DNA from 2 places in the Neobacillus sp. PS2-9 genome. Region 2 is predicted to be linked to the other one. Evidence: riboswitches for the same ligand, from Rfam matches in the RefSeq annotation. Region 2 holds a riboswitch; the other holds the start of a gene.
The links. A riboswitch is a leader RNA that binds a small molecule or an ion and turns the genes downstream of it on or off. The one in region 2 is predicted to bind preQ1.

Region 1 (7,923 bases), 170 kb from region 2:
ATCTCTACCTCTTCCCCACTAAAATTACTTAAAACCAAGAGGCGTTCATCATTCAAGTTTCTTTCATATGCAAAGATTGATGGGTGATCTTTGAGTAACAATTGAAAATCGCCTTCTACGATAATATCCATTTCCTTACGAAGGGAAATAAGCTTTTGATAAAAATAGAAGATAGACTTTGGATCTTCTATCGTACTTTTCACATTGATTTCTTTGTATCTTGGATTGGATTTAATCCATGGCGTTCCTGTTGTAAACCCTCCGTGCTCTGATGCATCCCATTGTACAGGTGTTCTTGCATTGTCTCTTCCTTTCGCGTAGATGGAAGTCATAATATCATCATGCGTATAGCCTAAAGCTGAACGTTCCTTGTACATATTTAGGGTCTCAATATCACGGTAATCATCTAAGGAATCAAACTTCACATTCGTCATACCGATTTCTTCACCTTGATAAATATATGGGGTCCCTTGCATGAAATGAAGACAGGCTGCTAACATTTTTGCTGACTCCACGCGGTATTCCTGGTCATTACCAAAACGAGAGACAATCCTTGGCTGATCATGGTTATTCCAATATAAACTGTTCCAACCTTTGTTATGAAGTCCTACTTGCCACTTTGCTAAGTTTTCCTTTAAGTCCACGAGATTGAGCGGTTTTAAGTTCCACTTACCACCGGGGGCACTATCTAAATCCATATGCTCGAACGTAAAGATCATATTAACTTCATTTCGTTCAGGATTGGTATAAAGAATGGCATCTTCTGGTGTGGTTCCAGGCATTTCCCCCACCGTCATAATCGGATAATGCGTTAAAACTTCCTGATTCATTTCCTTTAGAAATTCATGAATTCTAGGACCATTCATGTAAAAAGGGCTGCCATCACCATAGAATTGACCTTCCCCTTGCACACCATCAGGTAAACCTGGCTGTTTTGAAATCATATTGATTACGTCCATTCGGAAGCCATCGATTCCTTTATCAAGCCAAAATCTCATCATGCGGTAAACTTCCTCACGTAAGGCTGGATGTTCCCAGTTAAGATCAGGTTGTTTTTTCGCAAATAAATGCAAGTAATATTCCTTGGTGGCTTCATCATAATCCCATGCAGGACCGCTGAAAAATGATCCCCAATTGTTCGGTTCTTTCCCGTCTTTACCCTCACGCCAGATATAATAGTCGCGGTATGGATTGTCTTTCGATTGTTTCGATTGAACAAACCATTCATGCTCATCAGATGTGTGGTTAACAACGAGGTCCATGACTAATTTCATGTCACGTTTATGTACTTCTTCAAGCATCTGGTCAAAATCGGCCATGGTGCCGAACTCTTCCATGATTTTTTGATAATCACGGATATCATAGCCATTATCATCATTCGGTGAATCGTACACAGGGCTTAACCAGATGACATCCACACCAAGCAACTTCAAGTAATCCAGTTTTTGAATAATCCCTTGGATGTCGCCGATTCCATCTCCATTCGAATCCATAAAGCTTCTTGGGTATATTTGATAAACAACGCTTTTCTTCCACCATTGGTCATTTGTTTTCAATTGGAATCCTCCTCACTATAAACAACCACACTATACCATAAAAAATGAAAGGGGTTAATTTTTACTATTACTCTTCATTGAACTTGCCTGTTAATTTCCGCTCCAGGCACGAGCGGTTCGTGGGTGTTTCGGCGCAAGCGCCTGCGGGGTCTCCCCTGAACCATACTCCCATAGGAGTCTTCGTGCCTTCCGCTCCAATCAACAGGGTGTAAAAATCAACAATGTTCTTTAACATAGCCAATAATATAAAAAATCCTCACCCTGGTTAAGTACAGGTAAGGATTTTTGTTAATTCGCAAATTAATTAGTCGCGGTCAGGACTGTTTACCATTATGCCAGCAACCTGCGTTAAACGATCATAAAAGGCTAGTCCTGCTGGGTTTTGATCGAGTCCAATTTCCTGAAAGGCTTCTCTCATACAGCGTAGCCAACAGACTGCTCTTCTTGGGGTTACTTCAAATGGTAAATGCCGTTCTCTCATGGCAGGTGGTCCAAATTCCTGGCTGTATAAAGCAGGACCTCCTAAAAATTGTGGAAGAAACATTCTCTGCTTTCGCTTAATTTCTTCCATGTCCCCTTCAAATAAAGGTCTTAATTCCGGGTCTGCATATACTCGTGGATAAAAGGCATTAACTAGTTTGTCAATGGTCTCTTGTCCACCAATTTCACTATATAGAGATTTAAAGTTATAATCCAATTCCTTCACCATCCATCCTTTATTTTTCCCCTATTTCAGATAATTATAAAGCTTTCTTGAATGGTATTTTGTGATTTACATCACGGAATAGATAAAATTACATCAATTTCCAGAAGAGTCTTTGTCCACTTTAGGCGCAACTAATTCCACTTTTATTCGATCAGGGTCTTCAAAGAATACTGCATAATGTGAATCTCCCCCTGCGAACGGGTGTCGATCCTGATACAAAATAGGTATACCTTTTTCCTTCAATTGATCAGTCATCCAGTCTACTTGCTCTTTGGATTCTGCATGAAATGCAAGATGATTTAAACCAACCCTTGAACGGTGGTAAGGGACATCCATGAATCTCTTTTCCACTTGCACAAATACAAGATAGGTATCTCCGTATTTCCAACTAATACCTGAATCCCATTTCTGATACTTTTCATATCCTAATTCAGTTAAAAACCATCCCCAAAATTCAGTTGTTTTTGATAGATTCGAAACATAGATCTCTAAATGGTGCAGAATGATGTTTTCCCCCTTTATTTTCTGATATTTTAGGGCCTCTTACTGTAGAAAAACATTTATTCTATTATTTTATCATTTATTATTTGCGATTTTGATGAGTTTATTTGCGATAACGAATGGTTTATTTTCTTAAAGTAGCAGTTTATTTGCGAAAAAAGCCAGTTTATTTGCGAACACAGAAAAAGCCGACTTAATAGTCAGCTTATTTAGTGAATATTTTCTGAATAAGCGATTTTGGTTTCTTTCTCAATTTTTCAATTATACTTTGGAATCCATACATGATGACTGATTTAATGAAAAATAAAAGCCCCATTTGATAGTGCTTCATGCTAACAAGTGAAACAATCCCCATTCTTCTTAACGCAATCATCCCCGGAAAGGCAAAAAGGGTGTCAAGAATAAGGTTCAATAGTAAGTATCGGAAAAAGTTTCCGAATGTGAATTTTAATATCCATAATGATCCCACAAAAAATGGCCCTATCATAAAGGGAAGTTCGCCCATTGTTTTTGGAATGAGTTTTTCATAAAATCTCCACCATAGCCGCTTTTTCGAAAAATAACTCTCAAAAATGACCCAAACGAAGATAAACAAAGCACCCGGGTAAAATCTCTTGAAGGACCGCTTTCCTAGGAGTGGCAGTGATAACCAGGGTATTAGCATCATTGCAAGTAAAAACATTTTATTTTGTTTCATAATAATACGCCATTCCTTTTTTTCTTTTTATCATGCACGGATTTTTAATATTTATGTAAAAATTTCCTGTAATTATTTTTGAATAGCGTGGCACAAAAAATGGGCCTTTTAATTTATGTACAGATTAGCCTTGGACTTCACGTGGAATTGACGAGTAATTCAATTTATATTAATATATTAATTTGCCTGTAAGTTATGTGGTTCGAGAACCTCCCACACAAAAAAACTAAGGAGCTAATTATATATGAAAATTAATACAATTGTCGTAAACGGTATTGTAGCAGCATTGTACATTGCAGTCTCTGCTTTAATCCAGCCGTTTGGATTTACCCAAGTTCAGTTTCGTGTTTCCGAGATGTTCAATCATCTAGTTGTTTTTAACAAAAAATATATCTATGGAATTGTTCTTGGTGTGTTTTTAACAAATTTGTTCTTTTCACCGATGAAGGCCTATGACCTTATTTTCGGTGTCGGTCAATCCGTAATTGCCTTGTTAATCACGATTGCCTCTGCAAAATATATCAAAGGCTTATGGACACGTATGATCGTGAATACACTTGTCTTCACGTTAACGATGTTTTTGATTGCTCTTGAGCTGCATTTAGCATTTGACCTACCATTTATGTTCACTTGGTTAACAACCGCAGTTGGTGAATTTGTGGTTATGGCTGTGGGTATGCCAGTGATGTATGTAATTAATAAGCGTGTTCGATTTGATAAAATCGTCTAAACAAAAAAAGAGTTGCTGCAAACGCAGTGACTCTTTTTTGAATTAATTCATAGAATTATCATCTAATCTGTAAAAAAGAATACCATTCTGCCCGTACCAAAATTCAATCGATTGATGGTTCTTCTGATCTACGTAACCTAGTATATCTGCCCCTTGCTCAGTACGTTCATAAAAATTCTCTCCATAAGCCTTTTTCGCTTTTGATATTGAATCCCCAACTTCAATTCCTTTTGCGGTAGGTATCCCTGAGCTTTCTACGATAAAGCGAAAAATACCGCCCTGTTCATTCGTAGCAATCTCTAGTCCATCCTGAATTTTGTAATATCTAAAAGTCTCTGTGTCTCTACTTTTATGCTTCTGTTCTCCATAAAAACTAATAAACCGATCTGAATGAATATCATCAAATAGATAGAATCCATTAATATTCTCATTATGTAGGTCGGTATGTTCCGTAAACTGATGATGAAAGGAACGAGGAAAATGTGGTTTTGACAATAAAAATATTGAACTTATAAAAAGGATAAACACAATAATTATTACTATACTCTTACTCACAATTATTCCCCCTCAGAAGCATAGAAACTCTATGTATATTTAAATCATAATACATAGTAGTTCTATGCACAAGTGTTTATTTTCTAAAATAATCCAATTCGAGTTGCTTTTATTTGGTATTTCTTTGCAAAAAGGCATAAAGTAGTAGTAGATGATCGCAATTTGGAGGGAGAGATAAAAATGTTACAACGTCCTTTAACTAGTGAGTATCCTGAATATTATGTACCCTATGTGAATCTGGTTCCCGAAGGAGACCTATTAGCGATTTTAAGTGAGGATCTAAAAAGTACGATTGAACTTTTTGACGGTATTTCGGATGAAGATGGGCATTTTCGTTATGCCCCAACTAAATGGAGTATCAAAGAAGTTCTCGGCCATATGACAGATACCGAAAGAATTATGAGTTATCGCCTGCTTCGTATTGGCCGCGGTGACCAAACGGCTTTAGCGGGGTTTAATGAAAATGATTTTGTAGAAGGCTCTCAAATTAACAAGCAATCTATCAAAGATATACTTGAGGATTTTATAGCGACACGCAAGGCTACGATTACTTTAATTAAAAACATGCCTGCTGAAGCCTGGGGCAACAAAGGCAATGCCAACAATACGGAAGTGACTACCCGTGCCATCGGCTACATAATTGCAGGTCATGCCATTCATCATAAAAAAATTATTAACGAGAGATACCTTACATCAAAAAAATAGGTAACATGAAATAAGCAGTCGGAGTATTGCCCGACTGCTTTTTCTATTACTCATATACTTATACCCACCACATTTGTGAAACAGGCTCTTCAATTAGAACAGATTTTAAATTCACAACTGCTCGCTTAAAGCCTTCTTCAATGGACATGATAGGATCCTCATGTTCAATGCTGACCACATAATCGTAGCCATAGGTGCGGAGTGCACTCATCATGTCAGACCATTCCTTCAAACTATGGCCACATCCTACGGAACGAAAACTCCATGCACGTGAACGCACTTCCCCATATGGCTGCATATCTGTTAAACCATACATATTTACATTTTCTTGGTCAATATACGTATCTTTCGCATGGAAATGATGGATGGCATTTTCTTTTGCTAAAATTTTAATCGCAGCCACAGGATCGATTCCCTGCCACCATAAATGACTTGGATCCAAGTTGGCCCCAATCGCATCACAGGTTTCTTCGCGCAACTTCAACAGCGTGTATGGAGTATGAACTAAAAAGCCGCCATGAAGCTCGAGGCCAATTTTCACCTGATGTTCCTTCGCATACTGGCCTACTTCCTTCCAGTATGGAATCAACTTTTCTTCCCATTGCCACTTTAACACGTCTCCATATTCGTTAGGCCAAGGAGTCACCGGCCAATTAGGAAACTTGGCTTCTTCATGGTCGCCTGCAGTACCAGAGAAACAGTTTACCACTGGAACTCCTAACAAGGATGCTAGTTTAATTGTTTTTAAAAGTGTCTCGTGAGACTGCTTCGCGAATTCTTTCTCAGGAGAGATAGGGTTTCCGTGACAGCTAAAGGCACTTATCGTTAACCCTCGCTCTTCGACTTTTCCGATATATGCCTTCCGTGCTTCTTCACTTTCTAATAACGGGTCTAAATCGCAATGGCTGTTTCCTGGGTAGCACCCAGTTCCTATTTCAACGGCATGAAGGCCTGCCTTTTTTACGGTATCAAGCATATCCTCGAACGATTTTTCAGCAAATAATACGGTAAATACACCTAGTTTCATTGGGAAATCCCCTCTCTAAAAGATTCACTACTTTCATAGATTCGATCAATAATTTGAGAAACTTGAAGCGCCTCCTCTGGCTTGACAACCAATTCTTCCAATCCCAGACATGCTTGGATAAAGTTTTTTGCCTGTGGCAGTCCAAGATTCTCTTCACCTGGAATCCAAGCAGCTTGGCTATTTAGCAGCATGCCATTTTTAGTGGTATAAAGCTCAAATGGAAACACACTTAATCCGCCATCCACTCCAGAGATGCTTAGATGTTCCTTGTCGTCATTGATGTTTGCCGCCCATGAAGTTTCAAATAGCATCGAAGCACCATTTTCAAACTGAGCATACGCTGTGACATGGTCATCGACATCAAACGTTTCATGATTAAACTCGCCCCATTGATTCACTTGATTCGGCATTTTACTTAACGTGTTATATGTGGTGCCTGACACCATTGTTTGTTTGGGATTTCCCATTAGCCATAAAGCGAGATCGAGGAGGTGACAGCCATAGTCAATCAGACTTCCGCCTCCTTGAAGATCTTTATTCGTAAACACACCCCAGCCCGGCACTTTCCTGCGTCTTAAAGCCTGAACTCTGACTACAAGTGGTGTACCTACCTCTAGCATGGCCTTCTTTGCTGCCTGAGCTTCCTTCATGAAACGATAATGATAAGCGATCGCTAGAACCTTATCCGCTTTTTTTGAAGCAGAATTCATTGCTTCACATTCCTCCGCACTTAGTGCCATCGGCTTTTCACATAGAACATGAACACCTGCTTCGAATGCAGCAATGGAAATCTCCGCATGAAATTTATTTGGTGTACAAATACAAACGGCATCTACTTCTGAAAAAAGGTCCTGATAGTTCTCACACACATGAGGAAATTGATGTTTTTCAGCGGTTTCTTTTGCACGGTCCACATTTACATCACTGAGAGCTGTTATTTCACATACGTCACTAAGCTGTAAAAAAGCAGGGATATGACGGCCCTGTGCTATACCGCCAACCCCTATAATGCCAATTCGTAGTTTTTTCATCGTTCTCTCACTCTTACAATCTGTTTCGTTTCATTTGACTCGAGCGCAGCCAAGATGACATTTAAAGACTTCATGCCTTCCTCACCAGGTACAGGAGGCTCTTGATTGTTCACAACAGCATTAACAAATAGATCAATTACACGCGAGTTGTTTTGACCGCCATCTTCATTTGACTGGATCCTACCCAACTGGTAATTGACCACCTCACCATTCTTATATTGAACAACTAGCGAGTTAACCGGGTCATCCTCTAAACGAAGAATCGCTTTTTCACCATAAATAATCGTCGAATTATCTTCTTTGCTTACATAAGCCCAACTGGCAGCAAGCGTTCCGATGATCCCGCTTTCCGTTTTTAAAATACAAACCGCATTGTCATCCACATCCGCAAATTCCTTCGCACTTGTTTCTACGA
Region 2 (7,923 bases):
CATTTTGTTATCGGTTTCTTTTTCTAAAGAAAAACGATACAATATAGGAAGATTCTGAAAAAAGGAGACATACATATGAGTGATTTTCAAAAAAATCTTGAGAAATATGCTGAGCTTGCTGTTAAAGTCGGTGTAAATATTCAGCCTGGCCAAACGTTGGTCGTCAATGCCACTCTTGATGCGGCAGAATTTATTCGGTTAGTTGTGAAAAAAGCCTACGAAACAGGTGCCCACAATGTCATTGTGAACTGGAACGATGATACGGTTACAAGAACAAAATACGATTTAGCTCCGGATGAGGCTTTTCTTGAGTACCCTGTTTGGCGTGCAAAGGAAATGGATGAACTTGCAGAAAAAGGTGCTGCCTTTATGTCTGTTGTTTCCCAAAGCCCAGACTTGCTAAGCGGCGTTAATCCAGAACGTATTTCCAACTTCAACAAAGCGGCTGGAAAAGCTTTAGCAAATTATCGGAAAGCTGCACAATCAGATAAGGTGAGTTGGACTGTTATTGCTGCTCCATCGCCAGCTTGGGCAGCTATGGTTTTCCCTGACGAGCCAGCTGAAAACCAAGTAAACAAGCTTTGGGATGCGATTTTCAAAGCTACACGCGTGGATGTAGAAAATCCAGTAGAAGCTTGGAAAAAGCATGACGAAACGCTTCATGAAAAGGTAAAATACCTAAATGACAAACGCTACCAAAAGCTTCACTACACAGCTCCAGGTACAGATTTAACGGTCGAACTTCCTGAGAAACATATTTGGGTTGGTGCCGGAAGCATCAATGAAAAAGGCTTCGAATTCATGGCCAACATGCCGACTGAAGAAGTTTTCACTGTTCCATTAAGAACGGGTGTCAATGGTACGGTTGCAAGCACAAAGCCATTAAGCTATGCTGGAAACATCATTGACCGTTTCTCGATTACATTTGAGAACGGACGAATTGTTGGTTATCAAGCAGAACAAGGCGAAGAAATTTTGAAGCGTCTTGTAGAAACGGACGAAGGTTCACATTATCTTGGCGAGGTGGCGCTGGTCCCTTATAATTCACCAATCTCCCAATCTAATGTTCTTTTCTTTAATACATTATTCGATGAGAATGCGTCGAACCATTTAGCGATCGGAAGTGCCTACGCATTCTGTATCGAGGGTGGTAAGAAAATGTCATCTGAGGAATTAGCTGAGAATGGACTTAACGAAAGTCTTACACACGTAGATTTTATGATTGGATCTCCTGAAATGGACATCGATGGTATCACAGCCGATGGAAAGACTGAGCCAATCTTCAGAGCAGGAAACTGGGCTTTCTAAGATAACACAGAGAGAGGATGACCATAATGGTCATCCTCCTTTTTATTGAGAATACACAACTGCTCCGTCCTTTTCTTTAGCTATTTTTTCACGCATTTTCTTAAGTTGCTGAACCGGGTCCTCATTTAATACCTTTCCTAATAAATCTAGTAGTCCTAGTGAGCTTAGTAGACTCTTTTCCCAGCTTTGAAGTTCTTTTGTTAGTGTCGTGTCATTCTGACAGATTGAATTCAAAGGTACCTTTTTCGAAATGGCTTCATCAATCAGATTCAATGCCAATTCCTTTGTGATGACTCCATTGGCATTCTTTAACTGCTCGCACGTCGTTTGAACGACTTGATCAACCTTTTCTTTTGTACCTGTTACGATTGGCTCCACTGGTTTTAAGACTGGTTCAAGCGGTTTCATAACAGGATCTAATGGTTTTAACACAGGTTCTAGTGGTTTTAGGACTGGCTCTAGTGGTTTCAACACAGGCTCTAGTGGTTTCAACACAGGTTCTAGCGGTTTCAACACAGGTTCTAGTGGCTCTAATACCGGCTCCAGTGGCTCCAACACCGGCTCCAGTGGCTTTGTCACTACGCCAACCATATCCGGAAGTGGGTCGGTCACAACTCCGATGCTACCAGGAGACTCATCTCCCTTTCCACCATCCTCACACGTTAGCGGCAAATGTCCATTTGATATTTTTTCAATTTCTTTATCTATCTGATTGATAGGTAACCTACTTAAATCTTGTAAAAGTTTACTCTGATCAGGATGAGGAGCCCCCCGCTTACCAGCCAATGTGTCGAGGACTAATTGGTTAATTATGCTGTTTTTAGATTCCATATAATGTGCATTCATAACCACATTTTCCATCCCCAGCTCCGGAATCGTCTCTGATGCTTTGACACAAGCACCCTTAAAGGAAATGGCCGATGTATCCACTGTCATATCTTTTACAGTAACGGGACCTTTTGCTTTTAAGGATATCGTAACTGGGCCATTGGAAGATTCTAATTGCTTGGTTAATCTCATTCCATAGATGACTGCAGATTTATAGTGGAATCGCAGCATGGGCTTCTGATCACTTTCAGATGTTTCCCGCTTCACAATGGACGCCGTCATACCTGACCCAACAACACGGTCCGCTTCAATAACAAAGCCTTCATTTGCTGTACTTTCGGCCTTTACAGCAGAGCTGAAAGGGAAGAATGATAAAAACAATAGCTGGATACAAATGTTTATAACGAAGTACTTGCTTTTCCACCACATAGTTCGCTCCCCTTTAGACAGTATGAACCGTCTTATCAACTCTGTTTGGAGGTGCTGCCTTCACTTGAACGGGAGCAAGGCGCCATGCCATTAATAACGCCCCTCCGATAATTCCAAAAAGGGTTCCAAACAGGAAGCCTCCCAATGCCCCAATCACCGAGAGAATGGATAGAAAAATAGTAAAGATTCCTAGTATTTTAGATGCATTCGGAAAAAATAGGGCAACGATACCTAACAAAGTAATGACTCCGCCAAACAATAAACCGATGATGGCTATGGAGCCAGGAAGAAATGTACTGAGGTAAAGGTTTAATGGGACCCACGAGATCATCAGACCACTAAGAATGGTAGTTACTGCTCCCCCTAGCGGCCGTTTTTTTCGCCACTTTTTAAATGCCATCAAAGTCCCTCCTCTTTATTTCTTATTAATCTTCTCAACTGTTAATCTCATCCCGTTCATATTTATCGTCTTTTGAAATAGGTAATGAGTCTTTAATTTTGCGTGCTCTAGGGTAATTTTAGAAGAGGTTTGCTGGAATTGTTTTTGCCAGTCATCGCTATGCTTTTCCTGGAGTACTAAATTCTGAAATTTGGCGTTGGCTTCAATAAGTCCGGCATCATGCTGCAAACCAGTAATCTGTACCGGTTTGGAGGCAGTAATTTTAACCCGGATCCATTCGCCACCAACTTGGAAGTCCTTGTATAGCTGTAGATTGTCGATCGTTAAGGTGTCGATTAAATTAGTCCCTTGTGGTGCTGAATCAGAAGAGCTTGTTTCTCCCATTTTCGGGTAGAAGACATAGCCATTTCCTTCTAATTTATCAAACTCTACATAAAAGTCCCCTACACCGGCAATAGGTACCGCATAGGCTACCCCAGATATTCCAAATGACACTAAAAGTAGGGCTAGAGCTATGATTCCTGTTCCTAACGCTGACCAAAAAACTTTTTTACTTGTGGTACCCTCAACAAGCTGAATCGTGCTTTCCATGAAACCCCTCCTATTTTCCCAATTTTCAATATACAACCTTTCCTTTACAATACAACCTAAGGTATCCTCCTACAATCACGGAAAATATCGTAAAAAAAAGAGACCCCCGACAAATGACGGGTACAGTTTTTTCACTACGGACATATTGGAAATTTTTTCTTCGTATTATTTAGAAAAAGCAGAAGCATTCGTTACGGAGGTGGATGACAATGAAGCATAAAATCGAACAGCTTGTACAAAAAGGGATGACCCTCTTACTTGAACTGAAAGAGCCCTTCTTGATGGAATGGAGGAAACTTCAACCTACATTAAAGATTCAAAATGATCATTTAGTAGATGAAATAGATACGATGATTCAAATAGCATTAAAGAAGGTTTCAGCCGGAAAAGCTACAAATGCAGATACCTTCATCCATTCGATTCTCACAGAATGGCAAAATCGATTTTCGACCGAATACAATGAATCCGATTCCATTTCTCTCGTCTCAACGATTGAAAATATATTTCATAAGCTTCTAGCAGAAAAATCGGAAGCTACTTTTCTTGACCACCAGGCCATACAATCGTTTTTTTCACGAATGATGGATCAGGCATTGTTAACACAAAGCTGGGAAGAACAAAATAAAAAGTGGATTAAAAATATGATCGTCACTGATATCATTCCCATGAAGTGGGCGGCTGTGGTTAAAAAGGAGCTGGAGAATTACCAAATTGAAAGTATTGTCTGTTCAGACGATTATGCTGTAGACACCCATTTAATCGACATGTGCTCCAATTTGAAAGCCAGTCAAATCAGCCATCTTTCATCAGCGATAAATAAACTAATCGGCACAGGCGAGGAGGAATCGGACATTGTTCAGGTACCTTGTCTGAATGATGTGTTACTTGTTTGTGTACGGGATCCTGGAACGACGATTACAGAACATCAATGTGATTTTATTAGAGGTATGTATCTTCGACAGTTAAAGCTCCAACAGCTTGAGAGCAGGATGGAGTGGAAGGATGGGTCTCTCCTCTTCTTACAGCATTTGTTACGTGCACGGAGCGTGGATGATGCCGTAAAGGCGATTACAAAGGGGTTAGTCGACTATATGCCGTTTAGCCGCTGTGGTTTGTTTTTGTATAATCATTACGAAGATAAAGGGATTGGTGTTTCGGGCTATAATGTCAGCATTCCTTCTGTGCAGCAAATCCAAGAAGAAATATTAGGGCTCTCTTTAATAGAAAAATATTTAAGCTCGTTAACCCATTCGCAGCCGCTTTACTTTTCTAATGCCTTAGATGTGTTACCCAAAAAATATGTAAATGAATTTCAACTTCGCTCATTAGTGGTGTTACCCATCTTCGTTCCCACTAAAAGCAAACTGCTTGGGATTGCTCTATTAGATCAAGGCGAAAATTCACATTTTGATATCAGCATGCAAACCCTATCGACGCTCATCAAATTTGGGCATTATGCCGGGGAATTGTTGTATTCTATATGGGATGAAGCCTTACACCAGTTCGGTGGGACGCACTCTGTCTTAACCATGCGTGAAAAAGAGGTATTACAATTGATCGCAGGGGGTGCCTCTATCAATGAAGCAGCTGAAAAACTCCATCTGAGCAGCTATACCGTACGAGATTATATATCCGTTATCATTCAGAAACTAGAAGCTAAAAATCGGACGGATGCCGCTGTAAAGGCCATAAAAATGAAACTCATATCATAAAAAGGAGCAACTGCTAGCAGCTGCTCCTTTTACGCATTAACGCACCGGGGGACTGTCCCCAAATTTAGCGGTTATCGATTTTTTCAGGGTATAAATCATGGTTCATCATACGATGATCAGCCATTTGCTCGTATTTCGTACCTGGTCTGCCGTAGTTGCAGTAAGGGTCAATGGAGATTCCGCCTCTTGGCGTGAATTTGCCCCATACTTCAATATAGCGAGGATCCATTAACTTAATTAAATCATTCATGATTATATTCATGCAGTCTTCATGGAAATCTCCATGATTACGGAAGCTGAAAAGATAAAGCTTAAGCGATTTGCTTTCCACCATCTTTTGATCCGGAATATAGCTGATATAAATTGTAGCAAAGTCAGGCTGTCCTGTTTTTGGACAAAGACTTGTAAACTCAGGAAAATTGAATTTTACGAAGTAATCACGGTTCGGGTGTTTATTATCAAACGCCTCTAGAACCTCTGGCGTGTATTCAAATAAATACTTTGTTCCTTGATTTCCTAATAATGTTACACCTTCTAATTCAGCATCTGTTCTTCCTTCTGCCATTGTTAGTCCTCCTTATATAACCCGGTTATAACTATAAGAAAGAAATAAAAAACCATATCCTAAGGATATGGTTGAATTCTCCATTTCCATAGTTTTTTATAGAGGGTGTCTGCTATGAACCTCTCCCCAGTATTCGGGTATCCATGTAATTAATTTCATAGTAACTATAGTGAATTTTGCGTCCACTGTCAATCAGCATTTTATGGGAAGCCTTGAGAAGGATAGGGTATAAAGGTACAATAATACTAAGTATAAGAAAGGGGGCAGTATGTCATGTGGAACGAATTCAAGAAATTTGCCATGAAGGGCAATGTCATTGATTTAGCAGTTGGGGTTATTATTGGGGGGGCATTTGGAAAAATAGTCTCGTCTCTGGTCTCAGATATCATTATGCCATTAATTGGATTATTGATTGGAAAAACAGACTCGTTTTCTAAACTTGCTTATCATGATTTAAAATACGGACAATTTATTCAAACTGTTGTTGATTTCTTTATCATCGCCTTCTCTATTTTCCTATTTGTAAAATTCATTAATCGCTTTAAAAAGAAAGAGGAACCCGCTGTGGTTGTAGCAAAAATTGACCGCCAAGAAGAACTCTTAGCTGAAATTCGCGACTTATTAAAGGAAGATCGAGATATTTTAAGAAAAAATGAAACATCTTGACCTCTTGTACGTATATTCTAGTAACAAATAAATTTAGAGGTGAAAAACTTGTATACTCAAACATCTACTGAGTTTATGCCATCCGTATTACGGACATTTGCTCTATCACTTGCTATCGCTTTCTTAGGCACAATGGCTGGTGCGTTTATTGTACCGTCTTGGCTTATGATTCCATTGTATATTTTAGAATTTGTCATGCTTATATCTGCGTTCTTTTTAAGACGAAAAAAAGCCATCTCGTACTCATTCCTTTATGTCTTTACCTTTCTTTCTGGTATCACACTATACCCAATTGTCGCTCACTACTTAGCGACATCAGGAGCAAACGTAGTAGTTATGGCCTTTGCAAGTACTACCGTTGTCTTTACAGGTATTTCTATTTATGCGGCAAAATCAAAACGTAATTTCTCGTTTTTAGGTGGATTTTTGCTGGCTGCACTGCTTGCTTTAGTAGCCATCTCCATCTTTAATATTTTCTTCCCGTTAAGCTCAACAGGAATGCTTGCTTACTCCTTTATTGGTGTAGTCGTATTTAGCGGGTATGTACTTTTTGATATCAGCCGAATGAAGCATTACGGTGTAAGAGCAGAAGAAGTTCCATTGATGGCCTTAAACCTATACCTTGATTTTATTAACCTATTCATTAGCATTCTTCGTATCTTGGGGATTCTATCAAGTAAAGATTAATAGTAAAAGGAGCTTGGATCACATTCCAAGCTCCTTTTACTTTATTAGTACCTAGTTTATTAGGTAGACTGGTTTTATGTTACCCGGTTCTCTTTTCTGGATCCATTTCGGGCACGTAGATCGATTCTATGTTACCCAGTTCCCTTTTTCAATCACATCTCGGGCACGTAGACTGCTTCTACGTTACCCAGTTCCCTTTTTCAATCACATCTCGGGCACGTAGACTGCTTCTACGTTACCCAGTTCCCTTTTTCAATCACATCTCGGGCACGTAGACTGCTTCTACGTTACCCAGTTCTCTTTTCCATACCCATTTCGGGCACGTAGACTGCTTCTACGTTACCCAGTTCCTTTTTCAATCACATCTCGGGCACGTAGACCGATTCTATGTTACCCAGTTCCCTTTTCCATACCCAATTCGGGCACGTAGACTGCTTCTACGTTACCCAGTTCTCTTTTCCATACCCATTTCGGGCACGTAGACTGCTTCTACGTTACCCAGTTCCCTTTTTCAATCACATCTCGGGCACGTAGACCGATTCTATGTTACCCAGTTCCCTTTTCCATACCCAATTCGGGCACGTAGACTGCTTCTACGTTACCCAGTTCCCTTTTATCAATCACATCTCGGGCACGTAGACCAACTAATCCCTACAAAAAAACACGATTTTCTTTATTTAAACCATGTTATTTTTCAAAGGAATTAATTAAAGTTAATCCCCGATTAATCATTTGTT

Region 1: it holds a riboswitch for preQ1, as region 2 does, so the genes downstream of both, RCG25_RS22450 (QueT transporter family protein) here and queF (preQ(1) synthase) in region 2, are expected to answer to the same signal.

What each region holds. Positions count from the first base shown of each region.
Region 1 covers NZ_CP133269.1:4,490,278-4,498,200, forward strand. Annotated here, with positions in the region: gene RCG25_RS22430 (glycoside hydrolase family 13 protein) at 1-1,556, opposite strand, end outside; gene RCG25_RS22435 (globin domain-containing protein) at 1,861-2,265, opposite strand; gene RCG25_RS22440 (VOC family protein) at 2,356-2,766, opposite strand; gene RCG25_RS22445 (hypothetical protein) at 2,969-3,460, opposite strand; PreQ1 riboswitch class I at 3,652-3,696, shown strand; gene RCG25_RS22450 (QueT transporter family protein) at 3,705-4,190, shown strand; gene RCG25_RS22455 (hypothetical protein) at 4,233-4,745, opposite strand; gene RCG25_RS22460 (DinB family protein) at 4,926-5,450, shown strand; gene RCG25_RS22465 (sugar phosphate isomerase/epimerase family protein) at 5,509-6,477, opposite strand; gene RCG25_RS22470 (Gfo/Idh/MocA family protein) at 6,474-7,508, opposite strand; gene RCG25_RS22475 (Gfo/Idh/MocA family protein) at 7,505-7,923, opposite strand, start outside.
Region 2 covers NZ_CP133269.1:4,323,370-4,331,292, forward strand. Annotated here, with positions in the region: gene RCG25_RS21650 (aminopeptidase) at 76-1,308, shown strand; gene RCG25_RS21655 (hypothetical protein) at 1,351-2,565, opposite strand; gene RCG25_RS21660 (DUF6114 domain-containing protein) at 2,579-2,965, opposite strand; gene RCG25_RS21665 (DUF6230 family protein) at 2,981-3,556, opposite strand; gene RCG25_RS21670 (LuxR C-terminal-related transcriptional regulator) at 3,766-5,268, shown strand; gene queF (preQ(1) synthase) at 5,333-5,833, opposite strand; PreQ1 riboswitch class I at 5,916-5,962, opposite strand; gene mscL (large-conductance mechanosensitive channel protein MscL) at 6,107-6,499, shown strand; gene RCG25_RS21685 (Bax inhibitor-1/YccA family protein) at 6,548-7,186, shown strand; gene RCG25_RS21690 (aromatic amino acid hydroxylase) at 7,874-7,923, opposite strand, start outside.